2 regions of the Romboutsia sp. MSSM.1001216sp_RTP31141st1_G3_RTP31141_220114 genome follow, and region 2 is predicted to be linked to the other one. Evidence: a T-box and tRNA genes for the amino acid it is inferred to sense, from the RefSeq annotation. Region 2 holds a T-box; the other holds one or more tRNA genes.
What was found. A T-box is a leader RNA that pairs with one kind of tRNA and senses whether it is charged. The one in region 2 lies ahead of ABCP60_RS09110 (valine--tRNA ligase), so its partner is inferred to be a tRNA-Val.
Positions count from the first base shown of each region.

Region 1: it has a tRNA-Val gene. The T-box ahead of ABCP60_RS09110 (valine--tRNA ligase) is inferred to sense a tRNA for this amino acid. The anticodon was not compared.

Region 1 is NZ_JBCIUO010000003.1:227,511-235,288, reverse strand. It holds gene ABCP60_RS08035 (metal ABC transporter ATP-binding protein) at 1-143, shown strand, start outside; gene ABCP60_RS08030 (metal ABC transporter permease) at 161-988, shown strand; tRNA gene ABCP60_RS08025 (tRNA-Lys) at 1,171-1,246, shown strand; tRNA gene ABCP60_RS08020 (tRNA-Val) at 1,251-1,326, shown strand; tRNA gene ABCP60_RS08015 (tRNA-Lys) at 1,408-1,483, shown strand; gene ABCP60_RS08010 (AAA family ATPase) at 1,614-5,180, shown strand; gene ABCP60_RS08005 (GTP pyrophosphokinase) at 5,323-6,693, shown strand; gene ABCP60_RS08000 (hypothetical protein) at 6,805-7,167, shown strand; gene ABCP60_RS07995 (aldose 1-epimerase family protein) at 7,194-7,778, opposite strand, start outside.
Region 2 is NZ_JBCIUO010000004.1:213,549-221,326, reverse strand. It holds gene ABCP60_RS09120 ([Fe-Fe] hydrogenase large subunit C-terminal domain-containing protein) at 1-35, shown strand, start outside; gene ABCP60_RS09115 (polysaccharide deacetylase family protein) at 62-865, shown strand; T-box leader at 952-1,258, shown strand; gene ABCP60_RS09110 (valine--tRNA ligase) at 1,416-4,082, shown strand; gene ABCP60_RS09105 (PH domain-containing protein) at 4,221-4,844, shown strand; gene ABCP60_RS09100 (GNAT family N-acetyltransferase) at 5,011-5,796, shown strand; gene ABCP60_RS09095 (folylpolyglutamate synthase/dihydrofolate synthase family protein) at 5,910-7,217, shown strand; gene ABCP60_RS09090 (TIGR03905 family TSCPD domain-containing protein) at 7,408-7,653, opposite strand.

The DNA of each region.
Region 1 (7,778 bases), on a different contig from region 2:
TAATAATAGTATCTCATGATTTATTTATAGTTAAAGAAGAAGTTAAAAAATTAGCATTAATAAAAAATAAAAAAATAGAATTAATAGAAAATAGCAAAAAAGATATAGATGAATCTATAATGCTTAATTTATTTAGTAGTTAAAGTGGGGAGGCAATATTTTGGAAATTTTTCAATATGATTTTATGGTAAGGGCACTTACAGCTTCCTTAATAGTTGGGCTTATATGTCCATTAATGGGAATGTTTATAGTATTTAAAAAATTATCGTTAATAGGAGATAGTCTGTCACATATAGCACTATCAGGTATAGCATCAGCTACTATAGTAGGTGTAAATCCTTTAATAGGATCTTTAGTAGCATCAAGTATAGCAGCTATAATAATAGATAGATTAAGAACATATTTAAAAGAATATGCAGATTTGTCAATAGCTATAATAATGGCTTTAGGAGTTGGAATATCAGGTATACTTATAAGTATATCAAATACAAACTTTGATTTATTCTCATTTATGTATGGAAGTATAGCTACAGTAAGTAGTGAAGATATAAAAATAATCATTATGGTAGCAATTATAATTATTTTATTTGTAAGTTTATTATTTAAAGAATTATTATATATAACATTTGATGAGGAAAATGCAAAATTTTCTAAAATACCTGTAAAACTTATTAACACAATATTTATGATATTAGTTGCAGCAAGCATAACAATAACACTTAGAATAGTTGGGGTATTATTAGTATCATCCCTTATTTCAATACCAGTAGCTACAAGCTTAAAAGTAGCAAAAAGTTTTAAACAATCAATATTTTATTCAGTATTATTTGGTGAGATAGCTATAATAAGTGGGGTATTAATATCTTTTTATTTAGACATAGCACCAGGAGGAACTATTGTTATAATAAGTGTATTAGAGCTTTTAGGAGTAACTGTATTTTCAAAGTTAATAAATTCTAAACATAAAAAAATAGTATTAAACAAATAATAAAAGAGTAGGTTACTACTCTTTTTAATTTTTAAATTTAAAATAATTCTAAAAAAGTAGAAAAATCAACAGATATAGAAAAAAATAAAATATAATTTGAAAAAATATACAAAAAGTGTTGACGAAACAAAAAAAAACGAATATAATAATATTTGTGGTTGAGAGAAGTAAACAAAACAAATGACCCATTAGCTCAGTCGGTAGAGCACCTGACTTTTAATCAGGGTGTCCCGCGTTCGAGTCGCGGATGGGTCACCACTTTGGGATTATAGCTCAGCTGGGAGAGCACCTGCCTTACAAGCAGGGGGTCACAGGTTCGAGCCCTGTTAATCCCACCAAAACTTATAGTTATTTAGATAGTAGAGCAGATAACTTGCAATGAGTAAGTTGCTGTAAGCTTATGTTATTAAATTATATAAGACCCATTAGCTCAGTCGGTAGAGCACCTGACTTTTAATCAGGGTGTCCCGCGTTCGAGTCGCGGATGGGTCACCAGTTTTGAAACCTCATAGATATCTATGAGGTTTTTTTGTAAAAAAATTATATTATATATATAAAATATAATTTTTGGGGTAAGAATATCTTAAGGCTATAAAAAATAATAAAACATTGAAGGGTGAATCATATGGAGAATGAACAAGACTTTATAAAACAAAAATTTAGTTATATAGAAAGAAAATTAAATAGAGAGCTTATAGGGCAAAAAAAATTTATCAAGGAAATATGTGAGTATTTTGAAGAAAAATTTATAAACAAAGAAAAAGGAATATTATTTTTAATAGGGGATAAAGAAACTGCTAAAAAAACTAGTGTAAGAAGGATATTTGAATACCTAAATAATTCAGATTTTATAGATAATACACATATACAAGAAATAGATTTAGCATCATATAATTTTAATTTAGGATATAGCGCATTTTTAACAGATTTATATGAAAAACTAAGTAGTGATTCTTCTTGTATACTATTTAAAAATAGTGAAAAAGCTAGTGAAGATATGCTAAATGTATTATCAAATGTATATCCAAATACTTGCTTAAACTTAGACAATAATTACATAATAAAAAATAAATTTTTAATACAAGCAAATGATGAAGATGAGGATACTATAAACAATATAGTTTGTCATAATAAGTTCTTAGTATATACAACTAATGATGAGAAGTTTAATATAGAAGAACACTTTACTAAGTCATTTAGCAATAACATAGATAAAGTATTATATACTAAGCCTCTTAATAAGGAGGAAAGAAATAAAATAGTAAAAAGAGAAGTTCTAGAAACTATAAAAATAAAAGAAGAAAATCACAACGTAAAAATAGTATTAGATATTAAAGAAGATGATCAAAGCGATGAATACTTTGGAATTTGCAAATACTTACAAGAAACATATAAAAAAGATTCAAATTTTGGAATTAGTGAATATGTATCTTACAAGCTATGTAAACCCTTAACAAACTTGATTTTAAAAGAAAATATTAAAGAAAATAGTACAATATTAATATATGTAGATAATGACGAAATATATTGCAACATAAAAAATGAAATATTCTCACTTAGTGATTATTCAACACCTACATTAGAAGAAGTTGAATACAAATTAAATTCTATTATAGGAATGAAAGATTTAAAAGAATTTTTAACAAGCGTTAAAAACAACTACAAAGTACAAAAAATTAGGGAAAGACTTGGACTAAAAACATCTAATATATCATTAAATATGATATTTGCAGGTAATGCAGGAACAGGTAAAACTAATGCAGCTAGAGTAACTTTTGAATATTTAAATGCACTAAATATATTATCTAAAGGTATATATAGGGAAGTTAGCAAAGCTGATTTTGTAACAGAAAACCCAGCAGAAACAGCTAAAAGAACTATAGATATAATAAATTCTGCTATGGGAGGAGTATTATTTATAGATGAAGCATACTCACTATGTGAAAGTGATGATGATAAAGTAGGAAAAGAAATAATAGATGCATTATTAAAAGGTATAGAAGATAATAGAGATGATTTAGTTGTAATACTTGCAGGATATGAAAAAGATATGGATGAATTTTTAGCATTTAATCCAGGTCTTAAATCAAGATTTTTAAACACTATACATTTTGAAGATTATACTCCGTATGAAATGTATGAGATAGCTTTAAATATTGCAAAATCAAAAGGATATAGAATAGCAAAAAACGTTAAAAATGAATTAATAGACTTATTTGCCAAAAATCAAATAAGTGGTAAAAATGATTTAGGTAATGCTAGATTTGTAAGAAATATAGTTGAAAATGCTATATTAGATGCATCTAAAAAGTATATAAATGATAAAAGTAAGGAAATAGATTTGCTAGAAAGAGACAATTTCAACTTTAAAGCAAAAGCAAAATTTAATTTAGAAGAAAGACTAAGCCAAATAGTAGGTTTAAATGAAGTTAAAAGCTTACTTAGAAACCAATATAAGCTTATAGTTGCACAAGAGAAGAGAAAAGCAGCGGGAATAGATACTAAAATAGAGCAAAACTTAAATATGGTGTTTGTAGGTAATCCAGGAACAGGTAAAACTAGTATAGCAAGATTAGTATCAGAAATGTTAAATAGCATGGGTCTTTTAAAGGTAGGTCAGATGATAGAAACGGATAGATCAAGTTTTATATCAGAGGTACCAGGTGAAACTAGTAAAAAGACTGAAGAAAAGTTTAAAGAGGCTATAGGAGGAGTTTTATTTATAGATGAGGCCTATACATTAGCTAATGATTCATTAGGTAGAGAGGCTACAGAAACACTTCTTAAGCTTATAGAAGACTATTCTAAAGAGGTTGTAGTAATACTTGCAGGATATGAAGAAGAGATGGAAGATTTCTTTGATGTTAATATAGGATTAAAATCAAGATTCCCAATTTGGACAACTTTTGAAGATTACAACCCAAATGAACTATTAGAAATGGCTATTAATTTAATAGATTCAACAGGATTCAAATTATCTAAAAATGCATATGTATCTCTTAAAAAAAGCTTTGAAGATATATATGAAGAATCCGATTCTACATCAGGAAATGGTAGAATGGTTAGAAATTATGTAGAAAATCTAATAAGAAATCAAAGCATAAGAATAGCAGAAGAAAACATAAGCACTTATGAAATGAATCTAATTACAACTAAAGATATAGAAAAAATTAAAGTATCAGAGTATGAGTTTGATTTAGAAGAAAAACTTAAATCTCTTAAAGGAAATGAAAAAGCAAAAGAATTTTTAAGAAATGAATATAAACTTATTAAAATACAAGAAAAGAGAGTAAAACTAGGCAAAAAAAATAATAGAAATAAGTATAGTAACATAGTATTTACAGGAAATGTAGGAACAGGTAAAAAATCTATTTTAAACATATTAGCAGAAATGTATTACTCAAGGGATATGATAAAGTCTAAGAATATAGTAGAAATTGATATAAGAGAAATAATAGGTGAAATAAATAGTGGCTTAAAATTAGAAGATATACTAAATAAATCTTTAGGTAAAATAGTATTAATAGATAAGGCTCACTTATTATTAGATATTAATAATTACAAAGAAATAATTTCTATACTTTTAAAATTTATAGATAACAATAAAAATAAAATAAAAATAGTTTTATCTGGCCAAAAAGATAAAATGAAAGAATTAGTTTTATTAAATGAGTCTTTAAATTATAGATTCCCTATATGGTTAGACTTTGAGGACTATACAAATATTGAATTATATGAAATATGCCTAGACATATTAACTAATAAAGGATTTATATTAAGTAAAGAATCAAAAGACAGCTTAAAAGAAGTGATCTATAGTCTTTACGAAAATGATAATTTAAAGCTTAGAAATAGTCTTATGATAAAAAATTATATAGAAAAATTAGTAAGAGTTCAAAGTGTAAGGGTATATGACAACAATATATTACAAAGAGATATAAATAATATAGAAGTAGAAGACATAATAAGTAGCAAAGAAATATTTGTAAATGAAAATACATTTATAAGTAATAATGTAGAGCCAATTGCTGATAATAATTTAAAAGAGAATTATAAAATTAATAACTCTAATGAAAATTTATCCTATGATGTAGGAAATGAATTATTAAAGATAAAAAATTTATACGACTTAGGTGTAATAGATGAAGTAGAATTTAAAATACTTAAGGGAAAAATAATAAATAATATATAATGTATGCTAAAAATGAGTATTTACTAAATTTATTTAAAATACTCATTTTGGTATAAGTATACAGTAAAATTTAAAAAGGACATTTGATAAATGTCCCTTTTTTGTGTAAAATTTAAGTACTAAAAAGAAATAGGAGAATATTATGAGCCTTAAAGAATTTGAATTTATAGACGAGTCAATTGATTTATTAAACTCCTTAACACCTACATTAAATATGCTATCAAAAGAACTAGAGAACTATTTTGAAAATATACTTGAATCTAGTGACCAAGAATATTTAAATGTTAATTCAAGAGTAAAAACAGAATATAGTTTAAGAGAAAAAATAATAAGAAATAGATATTTAAAAAGATATGAGACACCACAAGAGCTTATACATAATCTATCAGACTTAATAGGTGTAAGACTAGAGTGTAGATTTATAGAAGAAGAGAAATTAATATATAAAGTATTAAAGTCTTATTTTGATACTACAGATGATAATATATATTTTTATAATAAAAGTAATGACAAGGTTAAGATAAGGCTAGATAAAGAGCAGCCACGAAAACAAAAAAATGGATTTGAAATATATAGAATAAATGGTTTATTTACATATGGAAAAAACAAAATAAATTTTGAAATACAGATAAAATCCATGGTAAATATATTTTGGAGTGATATAGAACATCAAGTTATATATAAAAATAATACTTATGTAATGGTAGATAAATTTTTAAGTGATGTTATGGCATCAATAAAAAATAATCTAGCAATGATAGACAACCAGCTTTTATCTGTTTATAAATCTTTTAATGAAAACACTTCAAAAGATAAAACATTAAAGCAAAAGTCTATGGAAAAGTTTTTAGCTAAAATTGCATATGATACTTTTGCTGAAAAAATGGAAAAAGATATAGGATTTATAGTAGATTTTAAAAAGCCTTGTGAAACTATTATAAACTATTCATTTAATAAGAATAAAGATGGCTTAGATATAAGTGAAGATACAACAATACAAGGTCTTATGAGGCTAAATGAGATAGCCAAGAAAGATATAGACTTTAACTCTAAAATAAAATTTGGTAAGAGCCCTGAATTTGAAGATGAATTTTGTGAAAAACTAGGTAGCTTTATAATGAGCAAGCTAAACTGTGAATTTATATGGAACTTATTCTTTAGGATATTATTTGAAGTAGAACCTCTTAATAATAAAAAGGATTTTGAAAACTTTATATTATTTATAAAAGAAAAAATAGTTCCTATAAAACATCAAGGTAAGCTAGAGCTTAATTTTAAATCAGATAGTAAATATATATTACATGATATATATATGGAGGTAGCAAGTACATTAATACAAATAGATTCTATAGAGATATTATATGAACAAAGTTTAGATAGTATAAATAATGTAGTTAGAAATGAAATAAATAGCATATGTAGAAATATAGACTCTTATAATGAATACAAAATAAAACGAGATAAGTATATGGATAACATAAATAGAAAAATTAAAGATGCTATAATTGGATAAAAATAAAGAGTTGCTTTATAAGGCAGCTCTTTATTTTTATAATATAAATTAGAAATTATGTAGAAAAAAGTAATATTGTATGATATTTTATATATGGAAAGGATGATTTAAGTGAAAGCTAAGAGTAAGGATAATGTAGTTATTTCATCTTTATTATTTTCTATATTAGCTCTAGTTGCATATAAATTGTTTTATGATGTAAATATGCCACTATTTTGGGTAGCTTTTGTATGTGAAAGACTTTATAGCTTAGGAGCTAAAGAAGATTTTGACAGATGCTTAGACGATTTAGACTATGATGAAGACAATAAAAAGATTTTAATAAAAATTATAGGATTAATAGTCATTATAATAGGTATATTTATTTATATAACTTTTACAGAACCAAAAATATTAATTTACATAGCAATAGGCGAAGTTGTAGATATAATTATACAAAAACCATATAAAAAATTAATTAATAAAGATAATTAACATATAGAAAAAGAGTAAGTTAATCCTTACTCTTTTTCTATAGTTATAGTATATAAACTATTAAATGACTCTAAAGGTTTAAGTTTATTTATATAAGCTTTGTTAGTATATATTTTATCCGAATTTACACTGTCAGCTAGTCCAAACCATGGTTCAATACATACAAATGGAGCAGTAGAGTTTGTATCTTTGTAGTAAGGAGTCCATATTCCAACTAGTGGAAAATCTTTAAAATTAAGGTTTATGTAATCTTTAGATTTATTAGATTTTAAGTTAATACTATCTATATTAGTATATATTAATGCATCCTTTTCAAAAATCTTAGGTTCTAATCTTAAATTATTTAAATTATAAACTTCTTTTACACTATTAAAATAAGGACCCTCTAAGTTTATTCTTTTTACTATATCTCTAGATTTAAACTCTAGGTAGTAATTGCACAAATCATCATATATATTAAATGCCGGGTGTGCTCCTATTGAAAAATACATATCTTTTGTATCTTTGTTTAAAACAATCCAATTAGTATTTATGCTATTATTAATAATAGTATATTTTATTAAAAGTTCAAAAGAATAAGGATATAGTTTTTTAGTTTCATCACTAGATAT
Region 2 (7,778 bases):
TGTTAGGATTATTTAACAGAGATATAAGATTATAAAGTAATAAACAAAGGGGATTAGGGGGATGAATATAAAAAAAAATTACAAAATTTTAGCTATAATTTTAGTAGTATTTATTGTATTAAGCATAGTTATTTTTAATATACCAAAGGAAGATGAGGATAGAAAATATACTTTATTAGAAAATTATATAGTAACGAGTATTTTAACTCAAACTATAAACGAAGCTACAACACAAAAAGAAAAAGGTCCTGTTTTATTACCACAGAAGATAGCATATATAACTATAGATGATGGTCCATCTAAATACACTAACTCGATATTAGACATATTAGAAAAAAATCAAGTTAAAGCAACTTTTTTTATGATAAATGATAATATGAAGAAACACCCAGATGAATTAAATAGAATGCAAAAAGAGGGGCATGGTATGGGATTTCATAGTGTAACTCATGATATACATAAGCTCTATGAAACACCACAAGCAACACTAAATGAATTTAAAACCTGCCAAGAAACTCTTTATAATATAACAGGAGATGTATCAAAATTAATAAGGCTGCCTTATGGAAGCAAGCCTTATATGCCTAAAGAATCTTATGATATATTAGTAGAAAATAATTATAAAATATGGGATTGGAATCTAGACACACTAGACTGGAAATCCACAACAGACAATATTTTAAGTAGTTTATTATATTATGGTAGAGATAAATCTAATTTAATAGTACTAATGCATGAAAAAGAACAAACTGTAGAAGCTTTAGATAACATTATAAGAGTATTAAAAGAAAGAGGTTATAAGATAGAACCAATAAGTGAAGATACACAAGATCGAAACTATTGGAAAGGAAATGTTCAAAGCTAATTAAAAAATCAAAGTAGTACATATATTATTATAAATAATTGACAATAATAATATTAATTGGATATAATTAAAGAATAAATAATAAGATAAAAACTATGATAAAGAGGAGTATGTAAATACTACTAAAAGAGATGAAGACTCATAGGCTGAAAGGTCTTCTTAGTATAGGTTTGCAGAAGGTAGCTTTGGAGTTTCTAAGCTGAACTAGCAGTAGGTTTAGACGGTGGGAATCGTTAAAATCCATAAAGAGCCCAAATTATTAAGTATCTGTATTATAGATTAGTGAAGTTATGATTAAGAGATGTAGCTAAGTAAATACGGAATATAACTCTTGAGAGATGAATGAGTTCAATTTGGGAATTAAGGTGGTAACGCGAGCTTTTCGTCCTTATAAGGATGAATGGCTCTTTTTTAATTTATACTATAAAATATATAAGTTTAAGACTTTTAATCAAAATAAAGTTATTAAGTTACTTGTATTATTAATAATTTTAGTAAGACAAATTTTTAATAAAAATAAAATTTTAAATAAAATGAGGAGGAAATGAAATTGGAAAACACTAATTTACCAAAAACGTATAATCCAAAAGATTTTGAATCAAGATTATATTCAAAGTGGATTGAAGATGGATTATTTAAATCTAAGCCAAATCCAAACAAGAAGCCTTTCACTATAATGCTTCCACCACCAAATATAACAGGACAATTACACATGGGGCATGCTCTTGACCATACTTTACAAGATATACTTATAAGATGGAAGAGAATGGACGGTTATGAAGCTTTATGGCAACCAGGAACTGACCATGCTTCTATAGCAACTGAAGTTAAAGTTGTTGAAAGAATAAGAGAACAAGAAGGAAAGTCTAAGTACGATTTAGGAAGAGAAGAATTCTTAAAGAGAGCTATGGATTGGAGAAATGAATTTGGTAGAAAAATAGTAGACCAAATGAAACAATTAGGAGACTCTTGTGATTGGGATAGAGAAAGATTCACAATGGATGAAGGATGTAACGAAGCTGTTATTGAGTTCTTCATTAAGTTATATGAAAAAGGTCAAATATACAGAGGAAACAGAATAATAAACTGGTGTCCAGATTGTAAAACAACTTTATCAGATGCAGAAGTTGAACATGAAGAACATGATGGAAAGTTCTATCATATAAAATACCCAATAGTTGGTAGTGACGAATTCTTAGAAATAGCTACTACTAGACCAGAAACAATGCTTGGAGATAGTGGTATAGCTGTAAATCCAGAAGATGAGAGATACACTCACTTAGTTGGAAAGAAAGCAATACTTCCATTAGTAAACAGAGAAATAATAATAGTTGCTGATGATTATGTTGATTTAGAGTTCGGTACTGGTGCAGTTAAAATGACTCCAGCTCATGACCCTAATGATTTTGAAGTTGGTCAAAGACACAACCTTGAAAAAATAAATGTAATGAATGAAGATGGAACAATGAATAAATTAGCTGGTAAGTATGAAGGTATGGACAGATATGAGTGCAGAAAGCAACTTATAGCTGACTTAGATGAAGCTGGATACTTAATAGCTATAAAAGACCATAATCACAATGTAGGTTCTTGTTATAGATGTCATACAGTAGTCGAGCCAAGATTATCAGATCAATGGTTTGTTAAGATGGATGAATTAGCAAAACCTGCTATAGATATATTAAAGAAACAAGAATTAAAGTTTGTACCAGATAAGTTTGATAAAACTTACTTACAATGGTTAGAAAACATAAGAGATTGGTGTATATCAAGACAATTATGGTGGGGTCACCAAATACCAGCTTACTACTGTCAAGAGTGTGGAGAAGTAGTTGTTGCTAAAGAAATGCCTACTACTTGTCCTAAGTGTGGACATCATGAATTTAAGCAAGATGAAGACGTATTAGATACATGGTTCTCTTCAGCACTTTGGCCTTTCTCAACATTAGGTTGGCCAAACAATACAGAAGAATTAAACTACTACTATCCAACAAGTGTACTTGTAACTGGATACGATATAATATTCTTCTGGGTTGTAAGAATGGCATTTGCAGGAATGTTCTGTATGGAAGAAACTCCATTTGAACATGTATTAATCCATGGACTTGTTAGAGACTCTGAAGGTAGAAAGATGAGTAAGTCTTTAGGAAACGGAATAGACCCATTAGAAGTAATAGACCAATACGGAGCTGATGCTTTAAGATTCATGTTAGCTACTGGAAACTCTCCAGGAAATGATATGAGATTCTATATGGAAAGAGTAGAAGCATCTAGAAATTTCGCAAATAAATTATGGAATGCATCAAGATTTGTATTCATGAACATAGATGAAGAGATAATGAATGGTGTAACTAGAGAATCAGTTGAAAGCTCTATGACTTTAGCTGATAAGTGGATAATATCAAGAGCTAACAATGTGGTTAAAGAAGTTAACGACAACATGGACAAGTTTGACCTTGGTATAGCTGCTCAAAAAATATACGACTTTGCGTGGTCTGAGTACTGTGACTGGTATATAGAAATAGTTAAGCCAAGATTATACTCTGACGATAAAGCTGCTAAACAAACAGCATTATATACATTAACATATGTATTAGAGAAGATATTAAAACTTCTTCATCCATATATGCCATTTATAACAGAAGAAATATACACTCATCTTCCAACAGTAGAAGGAAGTATAGTAGTGGCTCAGTGGCCTCATTACACTGAAGAAGACAACATGGCTAAAGAAGAAGAAATGATGAACTTAACAATGGATGGAATAAGAAACATAAGAAATGTAAGAGCTGAAATGAATGTTCCACCATCAAAGAAAGCTAAAGTTATAATAGTTCCAACAGCTGAAAAGAAAGAAGCTATGGAAGCTGGTAGAGATTACTTTGTAACATTAGCATCTGCATCAGTTGTTGAAATAGTAGACAATGAAGCTGGTATACAAGAAGATGCAGTAAGTGTTGTTATAGATGGAGTTAAAATATTTATACCACTTGATGAATTAGTAGACTTCACTAAAGAATTAGATAGATTAAATAAAGAAAAAGCTAAATTAGAAGGCGAAATAAAGAGAGTTAACGGAAAGCTTTCTAACCAAGGATTCTTAGCTAAAGCTCCAGAAAGCTTAGTTAATGAAGAAAAGGCTAAAAAAGAAAAATTCGAAGAAATGATGAAATCAGTTCTTGAAAGAATAGAAAATATAGAAGCTAAAATAAAATAGTTTATATAAAAAGAGCTACCTCTAAATAGAGATAGCTCTTTTATTATGTTATGAAAAATCTTTGAGATAAGTGGATAATTATAGTTTATAATATAAGTAAGAGAATTGAAATACTTATTTATATTAGGAGGTAGAAAAATGGCAAAAAATATATTAGGAAGAATGGCAGCCGATACATTAGGACTATCAGATATAGGAAAGATTATATCTCCTCAAGATTTTGATAAAGTTGATGGAGACGACTACATAATGCATGAAGATGGAGAAAAAATATACTTTGTTATAAAGTCAAAATCAGATGAATACGTATTTACTAATAGAGGCCTTTTACATGTAGATGGAGCAAATGCAGTTAGTAGGAAAAGGGTTGTAAAAAGACATGAATTTTACTATGAAAGAGTAGATGAAGTTACATTAGAAACTGCAGGTACAGTAGATTTAGATATAGAAATAAAGTTTAATTTCGGTAATGAAAGGTTTAGCATAGATGTAGATAAAAAACAACTAGAACAGTTAAAAGATGTATATAAAGCTCTAGTTGAAATAAGTATGATACAAGGAAGAAATTATACATCTGTAGAAGATGGTATAAATGGACTTAAGATGGCTAATGATGCAATATCAAGAAATCATCTAGAAGGAAATCCGGTAAATATAGTAGAAGACTTAGCTAAGTTTAACTTCAACTGGATGGAAAACTTAAGAAATACATATAACAATAAAGATTTTGGAGAAGTATTTGAAAAATATATAAATAACTAATAACTCATAGAATTTTATAAAAGTTATTGATAATTTATAGAGCATAGGTATACTACCTATGCTTTTATATTTATTAGATAAAGTACAATGTAAAATATTTTAAAGGATATTATTTCCGAAAAAAGGAATATATATAATCTATATATTTAAGATTGGAGAGAATGCTATGATATTGAAACTAGAAGATAAACATAGAAATATAGTCTTAGATTATGTAGTAAAGGAGCCTAGTAAAAATTTATTTATAATAGGAGATATTGAACAGCATGGGTTTAATAAAGATTTCCAAGAAGTATGGGGAAAGTTTGATGAAGATAACAATTTAAGAGGTATTTTATTAAGATACACAAATAATTTTATACCATATATTAAAAAACTAGATGAAGATGTATCTGAATTTAAGGATATTATAAGAAAATATAAAGGCAAAAAAATAATATCAGGAAAAGATACTATAATAGAAAAATTTAAAGATGTATTGAAAGATTACGAAGAAAAAATTACATATTTTTGTGAATTAAAAGATGATAAAAAACTTTTAAAATGGGATGATACTATAAAACTAGGCATCGAAGAGGATGCACAAAGAATATATGATTTATTAAGTACAATAGAGGAATTTTCTGTAGAATATAGTGTTGATACAATAAGAAGTAGAATAAAAGATAATAGCACAGTATCTTATTATATAGAAAATGACGACAAAGAAATAATAACTATATCACAAATAACGGCAGAGAATAGTAAATCTGCTATGGTTGTAGGGGTAGCAACTAAAAAAGAATATAGAGAACAAGGATATATGGGTAAATGTTTATCTAAACTATGTAGTGATTTACTTAAGCGCAATAAGACATTATGTCTATTTTATGATAATCCAAAAGCGGGAAGAGTATATCGTAGGATAGGATTTAAAGAGATCGGAATATGGACTATGTTAGTAGAAAAATAACTCGTTTTTATTATGTAATTAGATATCATATTATAAACAAATTAGTAAAAAATATACTATAATAAAAAGTAGATAAATAATAACAAAAGAGAAATGACTAAGGGGGATAATAAATGAATTACCAAGAATCATTACAGTACATAGAAGAAACTCACAAGTTTGGAGTAAGGTTAGGACTAGATAATATATCTAAACTATTAGAATTATTAGGAAATCCACAAGATAAGATAAATATAATACATGTGGCAGGAACTAATGGAAAGGGTTCAACTTGTTCTTTTATAACAAGTATATTAAAGGAAGCTGGATACAAAGTTGGATTATATACATCACCATTTTTAGAAACTTTCACAGAGAGAATAAGAGTAAATGGAGAAAATATACCAGAAGAGGATGTAGCTAGAATAGTTACCGTAATAAAAGAAAAAATAGAATATATGGTGGCAAATGGATATTCATATCCTACAGAATTTGAAATAGTAACTGCTATGGCGTTTTATTATTATTGTGAAAAAAATGTAGATTTTGTAGCGCTAGAAGTTGGATTGGGTGGAAGATATGATGCTACTAATGTTATAAATAAATCAGAAGTAAGTGTAATAACATCTATAAGCTTAGACCATGTAGGTATATTAGGAGATACAGTTGCTAAAATAGCCTATGAAAAAGGTGGAATAATAAAAGAAAATGGAGTAGCTATAGTATACGATCAAAGTGATGAAGCAAAAGATGTTATAAAAGATATATGTAAAGAGAAAAATGCTAAATATATAGAAGTTACATTTGATAGTATGAAAATTAAAAAATCAGATATAAATTCTCAAGTATATAGCTGTAAGGTTATGAATAAAACATATGAAGACTTAGAAATAAAGTTAATAGGAGAACATCAAGTTAATAATTCCATGTTAGCTTTAAGTGTGGTAGAGTACTTAAAAGAAGCTAAAAATTTAGATATAAATGAAGAAGATATTAGAATAGGTCTATTAAATACAAAGTGGCCAGGTAGAATAGAAAAGTTAATGGAAGATCCTATATTTATAATTGATGGAGCACACAATGAAGATGGAGCAAGTTCTTTGGCTAAATCTATAAGTGAAAATTTTGGAGACAAAAAAGGAACTCTTTTAATAGGAATGTTAGAGGATAAAGATATAGATAGTGTGTTAAAAATAATTATGCCTTATTTTGATAAGGTAATAACAACAACTCCAGATAATCCAAGAGCTATAAGCTGTGAAGCTTTAAAAGAAAAAATATCTAAATATGTGGACGATGTAATTTCAATAGAAAACATAGAAGAAGCTGTCAATTATACACTAAGAAACTCTAAAAAAGAAGATATAATAATAAGTGCAGGATCTTTATATATGATAGGAGCAGTTAGAACAATAGTAAATAATACATTAGAGTTAGCATAGTAGTATAAAACAAAGTGCTTTAAAATAGTAACAATGGCTATTTTAAGGCACTTTTTAAATTTAAAAACAATTATAAAATAGTTTATCAATATATTATTTAAATGAACTAAAAATTTATAAAATATATTTTATATAAATAAAAAAGAGTATCAAATAAGGTAAAATACCTAAAGATACTCATAAATAAATATTATAGAGATTGGCGTATAGCCTTAGATAATTGGTCTGGGCAAGAAGTAGTTTTTCCACCACAAGGTATATTAGCTAACTTATCAGCTACTTCAAATGCATTTTGCCCAATTACTAATTGCTTAAGTCCTATTAAATTACCTGGACATCCACCTACAAACTCAACATTAGTTATAACATTGTTATCATCTACTTCAAAATTCATTTCTCTACAACAAACGCCACTTGGCTTAAATGTTACTTTCATAATAAAACCCCTAACTTAATATATTATTTTCAATCCTATCATATCAAATATATATTTAATATTGCAATACTAAAAGATAGTAATAATATATAGATACAAAAGAATATACTATTATAGTATATGTA